DNA from 2 places in the Caulobacter sp. FG121 genome. Region 1 is predicted to be linked to the other one. Evidence: predicted binding sites of a transcription regulator. Region 1 holds the regulator's gene; the other holds the start of a gene.
What was found. Region 1 encodes LexA, which represses DNA repair genes until DNA is damaged. Its sites were predicted from a motif close to ATGTTCNCNANNTGTTCT; they were not measured.

Region 1 (6,994 bases):
CGTGGACTAACGTGCTGCGGGAAGTTGTGATGCATCAGTCAACTCGGTCAGCTCTGCTGGCTGCCGTCTTGTGCGTCGCTATGCCCCTTTCCGCTGCGCATGGACAGTCGCTGCCGCCATCGAGCGCCACACCGGCCCCCGCCACGGAAACGTCGCTAATCACCCGACCAGATTGGCGTCGGAAGCCGACAGCAGATGACATCGCCCGGGTCTACCCGCTTCGGGCCTCACGGGAAGATGTCGATGGCCGCGCCACAATCCGGTGTCTGGTCAAGGCTGACGGGCGGCTCGAACAATGTGAAGCCCTCTCCGAAAGTCCGATCGGCTACGGCTTCGGCGAAGCGGCGGTCAAACTCGGACGGCTGTTCGTGATGGACAAAATCACCAGCGACGGGGTGCCGGTCACAGGCGCTGTAGTGATGATTCCGATGGTGTTCCGGGCGCCTCGCTAGGCGAAGGCTGTATAATTCGGACTTAGTTGTTCTCGCTGGGCGACACGACCTCAGTCGTGGCCGGCGCAGGCTCCAGCGCCAGCCGGCTTTCGCTCACGGGCGGAGCCATGACCATCGCCACGGCGAACCCCAGGGCCGAGACCGCCGCGAACAGCGCCGCCGCCAGGGCGCCGACCAGGTTCTCCCGCTCCAGCGGCGGCTTGAGCAGCGCCTTGGCGTAGGCCAGAGCCTCATGGTCGAGAACGGAATCAGCGTGCGGCATGGGCGGAAGATGAAGCGCGCCGCCATCCCACACAACGTCATCGTCGGACTTGTTCCGACGACCCAAGGCCTGGCTGTTCGACGGGAGCACGCGGAGGGCGCCGCGCCAGGGACCATTCGCACCGTGCGCATGGGTCGTCGGAACAAGTCCGACGATGACGGAAGTTTGGGGTGCGTCGGCAAGTAAGGCGATAGCGGCCCCTTACAGCCACACCCCGTACAGATCATCCCAGTGCGGGTTCTCACGCTCGATCAGGTTGATCTTCCAGTCGCGGATCCAGCGCTTCATGGTCTTCTCGGTGCGGATCGCGTTGGTCATCAGCTCGAACGAACGGTACCAGACCAGCCGCTTGCAGCCGTGATCGCGCGTAAACCCCGGGATCAGGCCTTCGCGATGCTCCCAGACCCTGCGGGACAGGTTGCCGGTGACGCCGATGTAGAGCGTGCCGTGCCGGCCGCTGGCCATGATGTAGACCGCGATGATCCCGTCGCGCGAAACCATACATCAAGCCATACTACTATCTTTGCGCGCATTCCATCCCCGTCATCGTCGGACTTGTTCCGACGACCCAAGGCCTGACTGTTCGACGGGAGCACGCGGAGGGCGCCGCGCCAGGGACCATTCGCACGGTGCGCATGGGTCGTCGGAACACGTCCGACGATGACGGGATAATCGGAAACTGGCGGGGATTGGGGCGATGACGAAAAGGGGGAATGGCTCTAGAATAAACGCACCATGATCCTCGTCATCGATAACTACGACAGCTTTACCTACAACCTCGTTCACTACCTGAACGAACTGGGGGCGGAGACGGCTGTCTGGCGCAACGACGCGCTGACGGTGCAGGAAGCGCTGGGGATGAAGCCCGAGGCGGTGCTGCTGTCGCCGGGCCCCTGCGCGCCGGACCAGGCCGGGATCTGCCTGCCGCTGCTGCGCGGCGCGCCGGAAGACCTGCCGATCCTCGGGGTCTGCCTCGGCCACCAGGCGATCGGCCAGGCCTATGGCGGCGAAGTCGTGCGGGCCAAGGCGATCATGCACGGCAAGACCAGCCCGATCCATCACGAGGGCAAGGGCATGTTCAGGGGCATGCCCAACCCGTTCACGGCGGCGCGTTACCACAGCCTGTCCGTGCCGAAGGAAAGCCTGCCGGACGTTCTGGAGGTCACCGCCCGGACCGAGGACGGCGAGATCATGGGATTCCAGCACAGGACCCGGCCGGTCTTCGGCGTTCAGTTCCATCCCGAATCCATCGCCACAGAGGGCGGCCACCATCTGCTGGCTAATTTCCTCGATCTGGCCGGCGTCAAGCGCGGCGAGACCGTCTAGGCCGTGTCGGATGCCTTCAAGCCTCTGCTGAACCGTCTGGCCGACGGCGCGACCCTGTCCGAGGAGGACGCGGAGGCCTTCTTCAGCGCCTGCCTGCGCGGCGAGCCGACCCCGGCCCAGGTGGCCGCGGCGGTCACCGCGATCCGCCTGCGCGGCGAGACGGTCGGCGAGATCGTCGCCTGCGCCCGCGCGATGCGGCGGGCGGCGGTCAATCTCGATCTGCCCTACGAGACGGTCGATGTCTGCGGCACCGGCGGCGACGGCCTGCACACCCTGAACATTTCGACCGCCGTCGGCTTCGTCGCGGCGGGTGGCGGGCTGAAGGTGGCCAAGCACGGCAACCGGGCCATCACCAGCAAGTCCGGCACCGCAGATGTGCTGGCCGCGCTGGGCGTCAACATCGATCCCGGCCTCGACAAGCAGCGCGCGGCGCTGGACCAGGCCGGCATCTGCTTCCTGTTTGCCCAGGCTCACCACGGGGCGATGAAGCATGTCTCGCCGATCCGCCAGCAACTGGGTTTCCGCACGATTTTCAATCTGTTAGGCCCATTGACTAATCCTGCAGGCGCACGGCGGCAGGTGGTCGGTGTCTCGGCCCCGCGTTTCGTCGAGCCGATTGCCCAGGCGCTGGGCGCGCTGGGCGCGGTCCGCGCCTGGTCCGTCCACGGCCAGGGCATGGACGAACTGGCCACCACCGGCGAGACCGAGGTCGCCGAATGGCGCGACGGCGGCGTGCGCCGCTTTCAGATTACGCCGGAAGCCGTTGGATTGCCTCGCGGTTCACTCGCTGATCTTACGGGTGGAGATCCCGGGTACAACGCCGCCGCCCTGCGGGACCTGTTGAACGGCAAGGCCGACGCGTATCGCGACATCGTGCTGTTGAACGCCGCCGCCGCGTTCCTCGTGGCGGACAAGGTCGAGACGTTGCGCGAAGGCGTCGAACTGGCCGGCCAGGTCATCGACGACGGCCGAGCCCTGAAGGCGCTCGAGACCCTGGTCGCGGTGACCGCATGACCGACATCCTCGCCAGGATCGCCGCCTACAAGCGGGACGAGGTGGCGCAGCGCAAGCCGGCCCGGCCGTTGGCCGAGGTCGAAGCCGCCGCCCAGGCCGCCAGCGCGCCGCGCGGCTTCAAGGCCTCGCTGGAATGCCACCATGGTCCCGGCCGGCTTTCGCTTATCGCCGAGATCAAGAAGGCCTCCCCGTCCAAGGGCCTGATCCGGGCAGACTTTGACCCGCCGGCGCTGGCAAAGGCCTACGAGGCCGGCGGCGCGGCCTGCCTGTCCGTGCTGACCGACGGCCCGAGCTTTCAGGGCGCGGACAGCTATCTGGTGGCGGCCCGGGCGGCGACCGCCCTGCCCTGCATCCGCAAGGACTTCCTCGTCGATCCCTGGCAGGTGGCCGAGAGCCGCGCGCTGGGCGCCGACGCAATTCTGGTCATCCTGGCGATGATCGACGACGCCCTGGCCGCCGACCTGATGGCGCAGGCCGCCCGCTTCGGCATGGACGCCCTGGTCGAGGTGCATGACGAGGCCGAGATGGACCGCGCCTGCGCCCTGGGTGCGACGCTCGTTGGCGTGAACAACCGCGACCTGCGGACATTCACCGTCGATCTGGCGATCACCGAGCGACTCGCCGCCCGCGCACCGGCCGGGGCCTTGCTGGTGACGGAGAGCGGCATCTTCACCGCCGCCGACGCGGCCCGGCTGGAAGGCTCGGGCGCGAAGGCCATGCTGGTGGGCGAAAGCCTGATGCGTCAGGCCGATGTGGAAGCAGCGACGCGGTCGCTGCTGGCAGCGGCGTAGTCGCTACCCCGCCCTGACCGCCGCCGGCCGCAACGATTCGACGTCGCCAGGGGGCCGCACCTTCCGTCCCATGGTCCAGTTGGACTGCATCCGCACCTTGGGATTCGGCGCGCTCCAGATCTCGCCGCTGTCATCCAGCGCCACCACCCAGATCAGGTGATGCTCGGGGCCGTAGTCGATGACGGCGATGGCCTGACCGGAGCCCTTGCCCTCGACGGTCATGGGAATCGGGGTCTGCAGTTCGGTGAACGACATGGTCTCTCGCGGGGCTGGCTGCTCCGTCGAAACGACCGGCAACCGCCCGTGTTCCCTCGCTTTTTCGTGAGCTTTCGGCGCCTCGAACCCCGTTAACTTGACAGAAACCAAGAACGCCTAGAGAACATCGACAGTTGTTAGCGGTTTGTTCCGCGACAGATTCGGTGGCGAGGCCCGGCAGATGCTCACCCGCAAGCAGCACGAACTGCTCATGTTCATCCACGAGCGGATCAAGGAGACCGGTGTCTCTCCCTCCTTCGACGAGATGAAGGAGGCGCTCGATCTGGCCTCCAAGTCGGGCATTCACCGACTGATCACGGCGCTGGAGGAGCGCGGATTCCTGCGCCGCCTGCCGCACCGGGCCCGGGCGCTGGAAGTGACCAAGCTGCCGCAGCAGGCGACAACCTCCGCTCCCGCCGGCGGCCGGCAGTCGTTCAAGCCCCAGGTCGTGGCAGGCGACAAACTGGCCCCGTCCCCGGCTTCAATCGCCAATGATGTGCGTGAAATTCCGCTGCTTGGCCGGATCGCAGCCGGTTCGCCGATCGAGGCGCTGCAGGTCGAACGCGACAAGATGCTGGTGTCCGAAAGCATGCTGGGGGCCGGCGAGCACTATGTGCTCGAGGTGCAGGGCGACTCGATGATCGACGCCGGTATCCTCGACGGCGACTTCGTGCTGATCCGCAAGACCGACACCGCGCACAGCGGCGAGATCGTCGTGGCCCTGGTCCAGGGCGAGGAAGCCACGCTCAAGCGCCTGCGCCGCAAGGGCGCCTCCATCGCGCTGGAAGCGGCCAACCCAAAATACCAGACACGGGTCTATGGCCCCGATCAGGTCGAGGTCCAGGGCAAGCTGGTCGGGCTGATCCGCAAGTATCACTGAGTTTCATGATCTATGCTCCCCACGGCGTGGGGAGCTGTCGCGCGAAGCGTGACTGAGGGGAGTCGGTGCACGGACTCCCCTCCACCGCTCTTCGAGCGGTCCCCCTCCCCAGCTCCGCTGGGGAGGATTTTTGTGAAGACGAACCCCTCCCCTACGACCCCCTTTCGCTTTCCACCACCACGCGGCAGGCTCGCCCAAACAATCGGGAGCACCGTCATGACCGTCAGCCTGTTCAGTTTCGTCGACATCTTTGACCGCGCGCTGGCGGCGGCCGATCACCTGATCGATCGAGGCCTGACCTTCGCCGAGGCGCAGGGCGGTGGCGAAGACAACCTGCTCGGCTGGCGGCTGATCGACGATATGGCCACCTTCCGCTTCCAGATCACCGTGGTCTGCAACTTCGCCCGGCAGTGGCCGGCCCGCGCGGCGGGTCTGCCCGTGCCAGAATCCCTGCCGGACGATCTCGACGTCGCCGGCCTGAAGGCCGCCATCGGCGAGGGGCGGACCTATCTGGCCGGGCTGACGCCGGCTCAGTTCGAGGGGCGTGACGACGCACCCGTGACCTTCGCCATCGGCCCCGGGATGGAGCCGACCTTGCCGGCTGGGCGATGGATCACGGTGTTCGCCAACACCAACCTGATGTTCCACCTGTCGACCGCCTACGGGATTCTTCGGGCCAGGGGCGTCCCGCTGGGCAAGATCGACCTGTTCGCCGCGGGGCTCTAGCCGGTCCAGGGCCGCCGCCCACGCAGGTCGTTCGCCCATCGCACCTGCCAGCCGTCGTGCGTTCGCCACAGCTCCGCCGCCCCGCCGACTGCGAAATCCTCCGCCGACAGCAGGATCGCGCCCTCACAGCCCCGCCAGGGCGCCGGCGAGCGCATAACGACGAGTCGGCCCGGCGCACAAAGCTCGTCGAATTCCGCTGGTTTCGGGGGCTTCTTCCCCGCCCAGAGAGCGACGTCAGGGCCCCTGCCCGGCAGGCAGGCGAAGCGGTCGCAGGCGAACAGGGCGTCTCTCGCGGCTTCCGGGTCTTCGCTGATGGCCAGTCCACGGCGACGGGTCCACAGGTCGGCTGCGAACCGGCGGGCATCGGGGCGCAGCAGAATGGCCTGTCGCTCGACCCGCACGGCCATCGCCGCGCCGTCGGAGGCGATCCAGACGTCAGGCGGGGTCGCGCGCGGCCAGACCAGCACGGCCATCGCCATAGGCGCGCCCAGCCAGCGCAGACGGCCCTTCCACAGGCACAGCAGCATGATGCCGAGAAAGGCGATCGGCAGGGCGGCGGCCGGCCCGCTGGCGATCGTGACCTGGGCTCCGGGTTGCACGGCTGTCTGGTGTGCAACGTAGATCATGCCGTCGATGCCTTGCCCCGCGACCCACAGGAACGGCCCGCCGAGCCCCAGCGGCTCCAGCGCCGCCCCGAGCGCCAGAAAGGGCATGATGACGAAGCTCGACAGCGGCGAGACGATCAGATTGGAAATCAGGCCGTAGCTGGCCATGCGATTGAAGTGGTGCATGGCGAACGGGCCCGTGGCCAGGCCGGCGACAAAGCTGGCCGCGATCGCCGCCGTCAGCCACAGCACCATCCCCTGAGGCGCCCGGATCCACCAGGGAGCTGAAATCTCGCGAACGGTGCGCGGCCAGGCCTCCGCCAGCGCGACGAGCGCGGTGGTCGCGGCAAACGACATCTGGAAACCCGGCCCAGCGGCGGCTTCCGGCTGGAGGGCGAGGATGATCAGGGCCGACACGGCAAGGGTGCGCAGACTGACCGCCTGCCTGTCCACGAGCATGGCGGCGAAGGCCACGCCGGCGGTGATCGCGGCCCGTTCCGCCGGAGGCGGCGCGCCGGACATCACCAGATAGGTCGTAACCGCGATCAGGCCGGCGCCGGCGGCGACCTTCTTGCCCGGAACCCGCAACGCCAGCCAGGGGATGAGCGCTATTGCGAGCCGCGCGGCGGCGAACACGAAGCCGCCGACGATGGCCATGTGCAGTCCGGAGATCGAGATGATGT
Region 2 (6,994 bases), on a different contig from region 1:
CGATGGTGAAGGTCGACTTGCCGCCGCCGCTGACCCCGGTGATGCAGGTGAAGGTGCCGACCGGAATCTCGCCGGTGACGCTCTTGAGGTTGTTGCCGGTCGCGCCGACGACGCGCAGCACATGCTTCTTCGAGATCGGCCGGCGCTGCTCGGGCACGGCGATCTCGCGCGTGCCGGTCAGGTACTGGCCGGTGACGCTCTTTGGATTGGCCATGATGTCGGCAGGTTTGCCCTCGGCGATGATCTCGCCGCCGTGCACGCCGGCGGCCGGGCCCATGTCGATGACATAGTCGGCGGTGAGGATGGCCTCCTCGTCATGCTCGACCACCAGCACCGAGTTGCCGAGGTCGCGCAGGCCGCGCAACGACTGCAACAGGCGGGTGTTGTCGCGCTGGTGAAGGCCGATCGACGGCTCGTCCAGCACGTAGAGCACGCCGGTCAGGCCACTGCCGATCTGGCTGGCCAGCCGGATGCGCTGGCTCTCGCCACCGGACAGGGTGCCCGAGCCGCGCGACAGGTTGAGGTAGTCCAGGCCGACGTCGACGAGGAAGCGCAGGCGATCGTTGATCTCCTTCAGGATCCGCCGGGCGATCTCCATCTGCTTGTCGCTCAGCTGGCCTTCGAGCGCCTCGAACCAGGCCTTGGCCTGGCGGATGGCCAGGGTGCTGACCTCGGCGATGTTGCGCTGGCCGATCTTGACCGCCAGGGCTTCGGGCTTGAGGCGCGCGCCGTCGCAGACATCGCAGGGCGTGTCGGACTGGTAGCGGCCGAGCTCCTCGCGAACCCAGGCCGAGTCCGTCTCCCGCCAGCGCCGCTCGAGGTTCGGCAACACGCCCTCGAAGGGCTTGTTGACCTCGTACTTGCGGGCGTTGTCATCGTAGACGAAGTGAATCTTCTCGGTCCCGGTGCCGTACAGCACGACCTTCTGCGCCTCGGCTGACAGGCTGTGCCAGGGCGCGTCCATCGAAAAGCTGTAGTGTCGGGCCAGCGCCTGCAGGGTCTGGGTGTAGAGCGGCGAGGGGCCCTTGGCCCAGGGCGACACCGCGCCCTTGTGCAGGGTCTTGTCCTTGTCCGGCACCACCAGGTCGGCGTCGAACGCCAGCTTGGCCCCCAGGCCGTCACAGGTCGGGCAGGCGCCGAACGGGTTGTTGAACGAGAACAGCCGCGGCTCGATCTCGCTGATGGTGAAGCCGCTGACCGGGCAGGCGAACTTTTCGGAGAAGATGATGCGGCGAGGCTCACCGCCTTCAATCTCGGCGTCGGCCCACTCGGCCACGGCGATGCCGTCGGCCAGCCGCAGGGCCTGTTCGATGCTGTCGGCGTAGCGCTGCTCAAGGCCGTTCTTGGTCACCAGCCGGTCCACGACCACGTCGATGTCGTGCTTGAACTTCTTGTCCAGCTCCGGCGCGTCCTCGATCGGATAGAGCACGCCGTCGATCTTCAGCCGCTGGAAGCCGAGCTTGCGCCACTCGGCGATCTCCTTCCTGTACTCACCCTTGCGGCCGCGCACGACGGGCGCGAGCAGATACAGCCGCTCGCCCTCGGGCAGGACCGTCAGCTTGTCGACCATCTGGCTGACGGTCTGGCTCTCGATCGGCAGGCCGGTGGCCGGCGAATAGGGCACCCCGACCCGCGCCCACAACAGACGCATGTAGTCGTGGATCTCGGTCACCGTGCCCACGGTCGAGCGCGGGTTGCGGCTGGTGGTTTTCTGCTCGATCGAGATGGCCGGCGACAGCCCCTCGATCAGGTCGACGTCCGGCTTGCTCATCAGCTCGAGGAACTGGCGCGCGTAGGCCGACAGGCTCTCGACGTAGCGCCGCTGGCCCTCGGCGTAGATCGTGTCAAACGCGAGCGACGACTTGCCCGAGCCCGACAGGCCGGTGATCACCACCAGTTCGCCGCGCGGAATATCGACGCTGACGTTCTTGAGATTGTGCTCGCGGGCTCCGCGCACGCGGATGAAGTTCTGCTGGTCGGCCATGGTCACCGGGAGGAAGGCTGGAAGCCGCCCCCTCGGGCGCGGCGCAACGCCTGTATGTAGTGCGCAGACTCGCCGATTGCACAAGAACATTGTGGGAACGCGGCGGCATGATGTCAGCAGGGGCCGATCCTGCTGACACCACCCTGTCATCAGACCCGGTCGATGCGCGCCGCGAAGCATCCGCGACGGGCGTTGTGGGCGTGCAGATAGGCCGCGCGAGAATCGGCGAGGAAACGCTCGATCAGCGGCTCGGCCTGCGCGCCCTCGACGATCTCGGCGTCGATCATCATGCCCGCGTCGTCGAAGGCGCGGATCGCCAGCAGACGGGTCTGGAGCGCCGGCGGCATGGCGTCCGTCACCCGCGCCGCCGCGGTAGCGCCCTGCCGGACATAGATGGCGTGGCAGGCGCGGTAGGGGCTGTTGGCCTCCTGGTGCTCGTGATTGAGCAGCAGCAGGGTCTCGCCAGGCTCGGCGTCCTCCAGGGTGATGCGGCAGGGGAAGCCGGGCTTGCTGTCGGCGACCACCCGACGGCCGCCGCGCGCGGCGAGAGCGGCCTCATCGAGGTCGAACAGCGGGGCAAAGGGTTCGGGCGACAGGCCGGTGACGACGAAGGACATGGGGAACTCCTGTGTTGAGGCGTTCCAGTCTGGTCAGGCGCGAGGCCGGCCGCGACCCGGTTCTTGCGGACTTTCAGTCCGGCCGCACGAACCGCTCGCCGATACCCAGCATCACGCCGCTTGCGTTGGCCACGCCCAGTTCGAGGCTCTCGGCGATGTTGCGGGCGCGGACGATGAAATGCTCGGCGGCCAGGGGGGTGCAGAGCGAGTAGGCGGTTTCCTCGAACAGGGCCAGCCAGCGGTCGAAGTGGCGCGCGTCGACCGGCAGCCGCATGTGCCTGGGCATCGGCCGGCCCTGATAGGCGCCGGTGGCCAGCGCCACCGAACCCCAGAACAGCTTCATCTGCGCCAGATGCGGACCCCAGTCGGTGATCCGCCCGGCGAACACGGGGCCCAGCAGCGGATCGGCCCGGACCCGCTGGTAGAAGGCCTCGACCAGGTCGGAGATCAGCGCCTCGTCGATGCCGGTGGCCGCCTTGGCGCGCGCCACGGCGTCGGCGCGGCGGGCGCGGGCCTCTTCCGGCGAATAGGCCGTGGCCTGGAAGGCGAGGGGATCGCTCATGGCCGTCAGATAATCCTCCGCTGCGCCGCTGGCCACCGGCCGCGTCTTTGCGCCGCGCCGGCGATGGCCTATATCGGGGATCCGGCGCCGGGCCGGTCGCCAACGGAGGCTCTCGTGGATCGCAGCATGGAAAACCGCTTCGCCGTTTCCCTGTCCCTGCCCGTGAGCGCCCATGTCTCCCCGGAATTCCACCAGCCTCGTTCTGGACGCTGTCTCCGCCGCCACGCCTGACGGCCGCGTCCTCTTCGACAATCTCAGCCTCGCCTTCGGGCGGGAGCGCACCGGCCTTGTCGGCCGCAACGGCGTGGGCAAGTCCACGCTGCTGCGCCAGACGCTGGCGCCGCCGCCCGGCGCAACGGTCGCCGACCTGCTGGGGGCTAAAGAGGGCCTCGCGCGCCTGGATCGCGTCGAGGCCGGGACCGGCGACGACGAGGACTTCGCCGAGGCCGACTGGGGGCTGCCGGTGCGCATCGATGACGCCCTGATCGAAGTCGGCCTGCCGGGGCTGGCCCATGACCGGCCGGCGGACAGCCTGAGCGGCGGCCAGCTGACGCGGCTGGCCCTGGCGGCGCTGCTGGTCAGCGAGCCGGACGCCATCCTGCTCGACGAGCCGACCAACAACCTCGACGCCGAGGCGAGGGGCTTCCTCGTCGGGTTCCTGCGGCGCTGGCGGGGCGGGGCGGTGGTGGTCAGCCACGACCGGTCGCTGCTGCGCGAGATGGACCGCATCGTCGAGCTCTCAAGCCTGGGCGCGCGGGTCTATGGCGGGAACTACGACCTCTATCTCGAGCGTAAGGCCGAGGAGCGGGCGGCGGCCGAACGGGCGCTGGGCGACGCCGAACGCGAGGCCGGCCGCATCGAACGTGATGTCCAGCAGGCGCGGGAACGCAAGGACCGCCGCGACGCCGGCGGCCGCCGGTACGCGGCCTCGGGCTCGGCCCCGAAGATCCTGCTGGGCGCCATGGCCGAGCGCGCGGAGAACAGCGGCGCACGGGGCGAGCGCCTCGCCGAACGCCAGCGCGACACGGCCGCCGAGGCGTTGACGGAGGCCCGGTCACGGGTCGAGCAGGCGCGGGCCCTGGCCTTCGCCCTGCCGTCCTCCGGGCTAGCCGCGGGCAAGACCGTGCTGGTCTTCGAGGCCGTGGCGTTCGGCTATGGCGCCGCGCCGATCCTGTCGGACCTGTCGCTGAGCCTCGTCGGGCCGGAGCGCGTCGCGGTGACGGGCCCCAACGGCTCCGGCAAGACCACCCTGATCCGGCTGGCGGCCGGGGAACTCGTCCCCACGGCCGGGCGGATCGTTCGCGGCGCCCGGTCGGTGCTGCTCGACCAGCAGGCGGCCGTGCTGCGCGACGAGGAGACGATCCTGCAGGCGTTCCGACGGCTCAATCCCGCCGCCAGTGTCAACGACGCCCAGGCCGCCCTGGCCCGGTTCCTGTTCCGCAATACGGCGGCGCACCAGACGGTCGGCTCGCTGAGCGGCGGGGAGCGGCTGCGGGCGGCGCTGGCCTGCGTTCTGTCCTCGCCGGAGCCGCCGCAGCTGCTGATTCTCGACGAGCCCACCAACCATCTGGACCTGCAGTCGATCGAGGCGGTCGAGGCGGCGCTGGCCGGCTACGACGGGGCGTTGCTGGTGGTCAGCCATGACCCGGACTTCCTTGAGGCCATTGGCATAGACCGCGAGGTGACGCTGGGCTGAGCTCAGCCGATGACGCGGAAGGTGGCGTTGGCCCGGGCCACGATCTCGCCGTCGGCGGTGACGAACAGGTGGGCGAAGCAGAGGGTCTTTCCGCGCTTCGCAAAGGCCGTGGTGAACTCCAGCCACTGGCCGGGCTTCGCCGCGCCGAGGAAGTCCACGGCCAGCGAGACGGTCACCAGCCCGCCGGCGGCGTTGAGGCCCAGCCCGGCCGAAAGGCCCATGGCGTTGTCGGCGAGGGCCGAGATCAGCCCGCCGTGCACCAGCCCCCGGCTGTTGCAGTGGGCCTCGCCCGCCCGCAGGCCGATGATCACCGCCTCGTCCGTGGTCCGGCTGTAGAGCGGCTCCCACGGCGCTGTCAGTGGGCTCTGGCGGTAGTGGGGCGTGAAGCCCTCGGGAACGGACATGGCCATCAACTTTCTATTGATGTAGACCAGTCTATATATATTCTCATGGCAGCCCAGCCCAAACACCGTCAGGCCATCATCCAGGCCGCCGCGACCCTGTTTCGGCGTCGCGGCTACGCGGCCACGGGCCTGAACGACATCGTCGCCCGCAGCCGCGCGCCGAAGGGTTCGCTCTATCACTACTTCCCGCAGGGCAAGGCGCAGATCGGCGAGGCGGCCGTGCGTTTCGCCGGCGGGCTGGTCGAGCGCACGCTGGTGCAGATCGCGACAGAGAGCCCCGATGCGCCGTCGCTGGTACGGGAGTACGTCCGCCGGCTGGCCGGCTGGATGGAACAGAGCGGATGGCGCGACGGCTGCCCGATCACCACGGTATTGCTGGAGACGGCCGCCGAGGACGAGGCCCTGCGACAGGCGGGACTGGAAGCCTTCGCGAGCTGGGAGGCCGTGATCGCCGGCAAGCTGCGCGCCGACGGGGTCGCGGACGGGGAGGCGGACCGACTGGCCGGGGCGGCTATCGGTCTGCTGCAGGGCAGCCTGATCCGCGCGCGGCTGCATCGCGCGCCGGCGCCCTTGCTTGAGGCGGGCGAACAGCTTGGGGCCCTGTTCAGCAACGCGGTCGCCCAGCCGACGGGGTGAGGTTGGGCCAGGCGCTGCGGGCACGGTTCCTGCTGGGAACGGCCCTGAGCGTTTCGTTCGGGGACAGGCGTTGAAAACTCTCGCCATCATTGCCCGCAAAGGCGGGACCGGGAAAACCACCCTGGCCGTGCACCTGGCGGCCGCCGCGCACGCGTCCGGCTATGTCACGCTGCTGGCCGACACCGACCGGCAGCACTCGGCCGTCGAATGGCGCCGCATGCGCCAGCAGACCCAGCCTGTCGTCGAGGCCGTCAAGCCGGGGGCGCTGTTCGCCCGCCAGCAGGAGGCCGCCCGCGCCGGCGTGGACCTGCTGATCGTCGACACCGGCCCGTCGGTCGAGGAGGAGGTCGAACAGGCGGTTCGCTGCGCCGATCTCTGCCTGGTGGTCGCCCGTCCCAACTTCTTCGACATCCGCGCCGTCGCCGACTCGGCGGCCCTGGCCGCGCGCTTCCACCGGCCGGTGGCCTTCGTGCTCAACCAGGCCCCGCACCGTCAGCAGTCGATCGAGGCGCCGGTGCTGATGGAAGCTGTCTCGGCCCTGCGCGCGCTGGGCTTCCCGGTGGCCCCGATCGGCCTGCGCACGCGCGTCGCCTACCAGCGCAGCGTGGCCGGCGGCTCGACGGCGCAGGACATGGAGCCCTCCAGTTCCGCCGCCAGCGAGATCACGGCGCTCTGGGCGTGGATCGAAGCGCGGCTGCAGGCCGAGCGGCCCGTCATCCGGACGCCGACCTTCATCGCCGCCACCGACCGCACCGTTCCGCTGGCGCTCTAGAATTCGGTGACAGCTTACGAATTCACGATCCGGGGGTTGGGCAACGACTGCGCCTGACGAATTCGCAAACTGTCACCGAATTCCCCGTTGCGCTGACGTCCTAGCCCCTCGGCAGAAGCACGCCGGCGATCACGTTGCGCTGGGTTTCGCTCGATCCCGAATAGATGCTCGCCGCCCGGGTAGCGAAATGCTTGGCCGTGGTCCGCGCGCCGTCCGCCAGCCGGCCGGTCTCGTCCCGGAACGGGTCCAGCGCGATCCCCCGGGCCGTCCCGGTGATCTCCATGGCCAGTTCCGCGACCCGCTGGTGCAGCTCGCTGCCGATC

Region 2: the regulator LexA is predicted to act here: its motif matches at 2,068-2,085, upstream of uvrA (excinuclease ABC subunit UvrA).

What each region holds. Positions count from the first base shown of each region.
Region 1 is NZ_JBMDKR010000004.1:1,420-8,413, reverse strand. It holds gene ACODSL_RS11555 (TonB family protein) at 30-452, shown strand; gene ACODSL_RS11550 (hypothetical protein) at 475-714, opposite strand; gene ACODSL_RS11545 (GIY-YIG nuclease family protein) at 916-1,215, opposite strand; gene ACODSL_RS11540 (anthranilate synthase component II) at 1,450-2,040, shown strand; gene trpD (anthranilate phosphoribosyltransferase) at 2,044-3,054, shown strand; gene trpC (indole-3-glycerol phosphate synthase TrpC) at 3,051-3,845, shown strand; gene ACODSL_RS11525 (hypothetical protein) at 3,849-4,100, opposite strand; gene lexA (transcriptional repressor LexA) at 4,282-4,980, shown strand; gene ACODSL_RS11515 (DUF1993 family protein) at 5,197-5,706, shown strand; gene ACODSL_RS11510 (ComEC/Rec2 family competence protein) at 5,703-6,994, opposite strand, start outside.
Region 2 is NZ_JBMDKR010000001.1:44,035-51,028, reverse strand. It holds gene uvrA (excinuclease ABC subunit UvrA) at 1-1,984, opposite strand, end outside; gene ACODSL_RS00255 (DUF1203 domain-containing protein) at 2,134-2,601, opposite strand; gene ACODSL_RS00250 (group III truncated hemoglobin) at 2,675-3,163, opposite strand; gene ACODSL_RS00245 (ABC-F family ATP-binding cassette domain-containing protein) at 3,336-4,859, shown strand; gene ACODSL_RS00240 (PaaI family thioesterase) at 4,862-5,269, opposite strand; gene ACODSL_RS00235 (TetR/AcrR family transcriptional regulator) at 5,309-5,899, shown strand; gene ACODSL_RS00230 (AAA family ATPase) at 5,970-6,671, shown strand; gene ACODSL_RS00225 (acyl-CoA dehydrogenase family protein) at 6,772-6,994, opposite strand, start outside.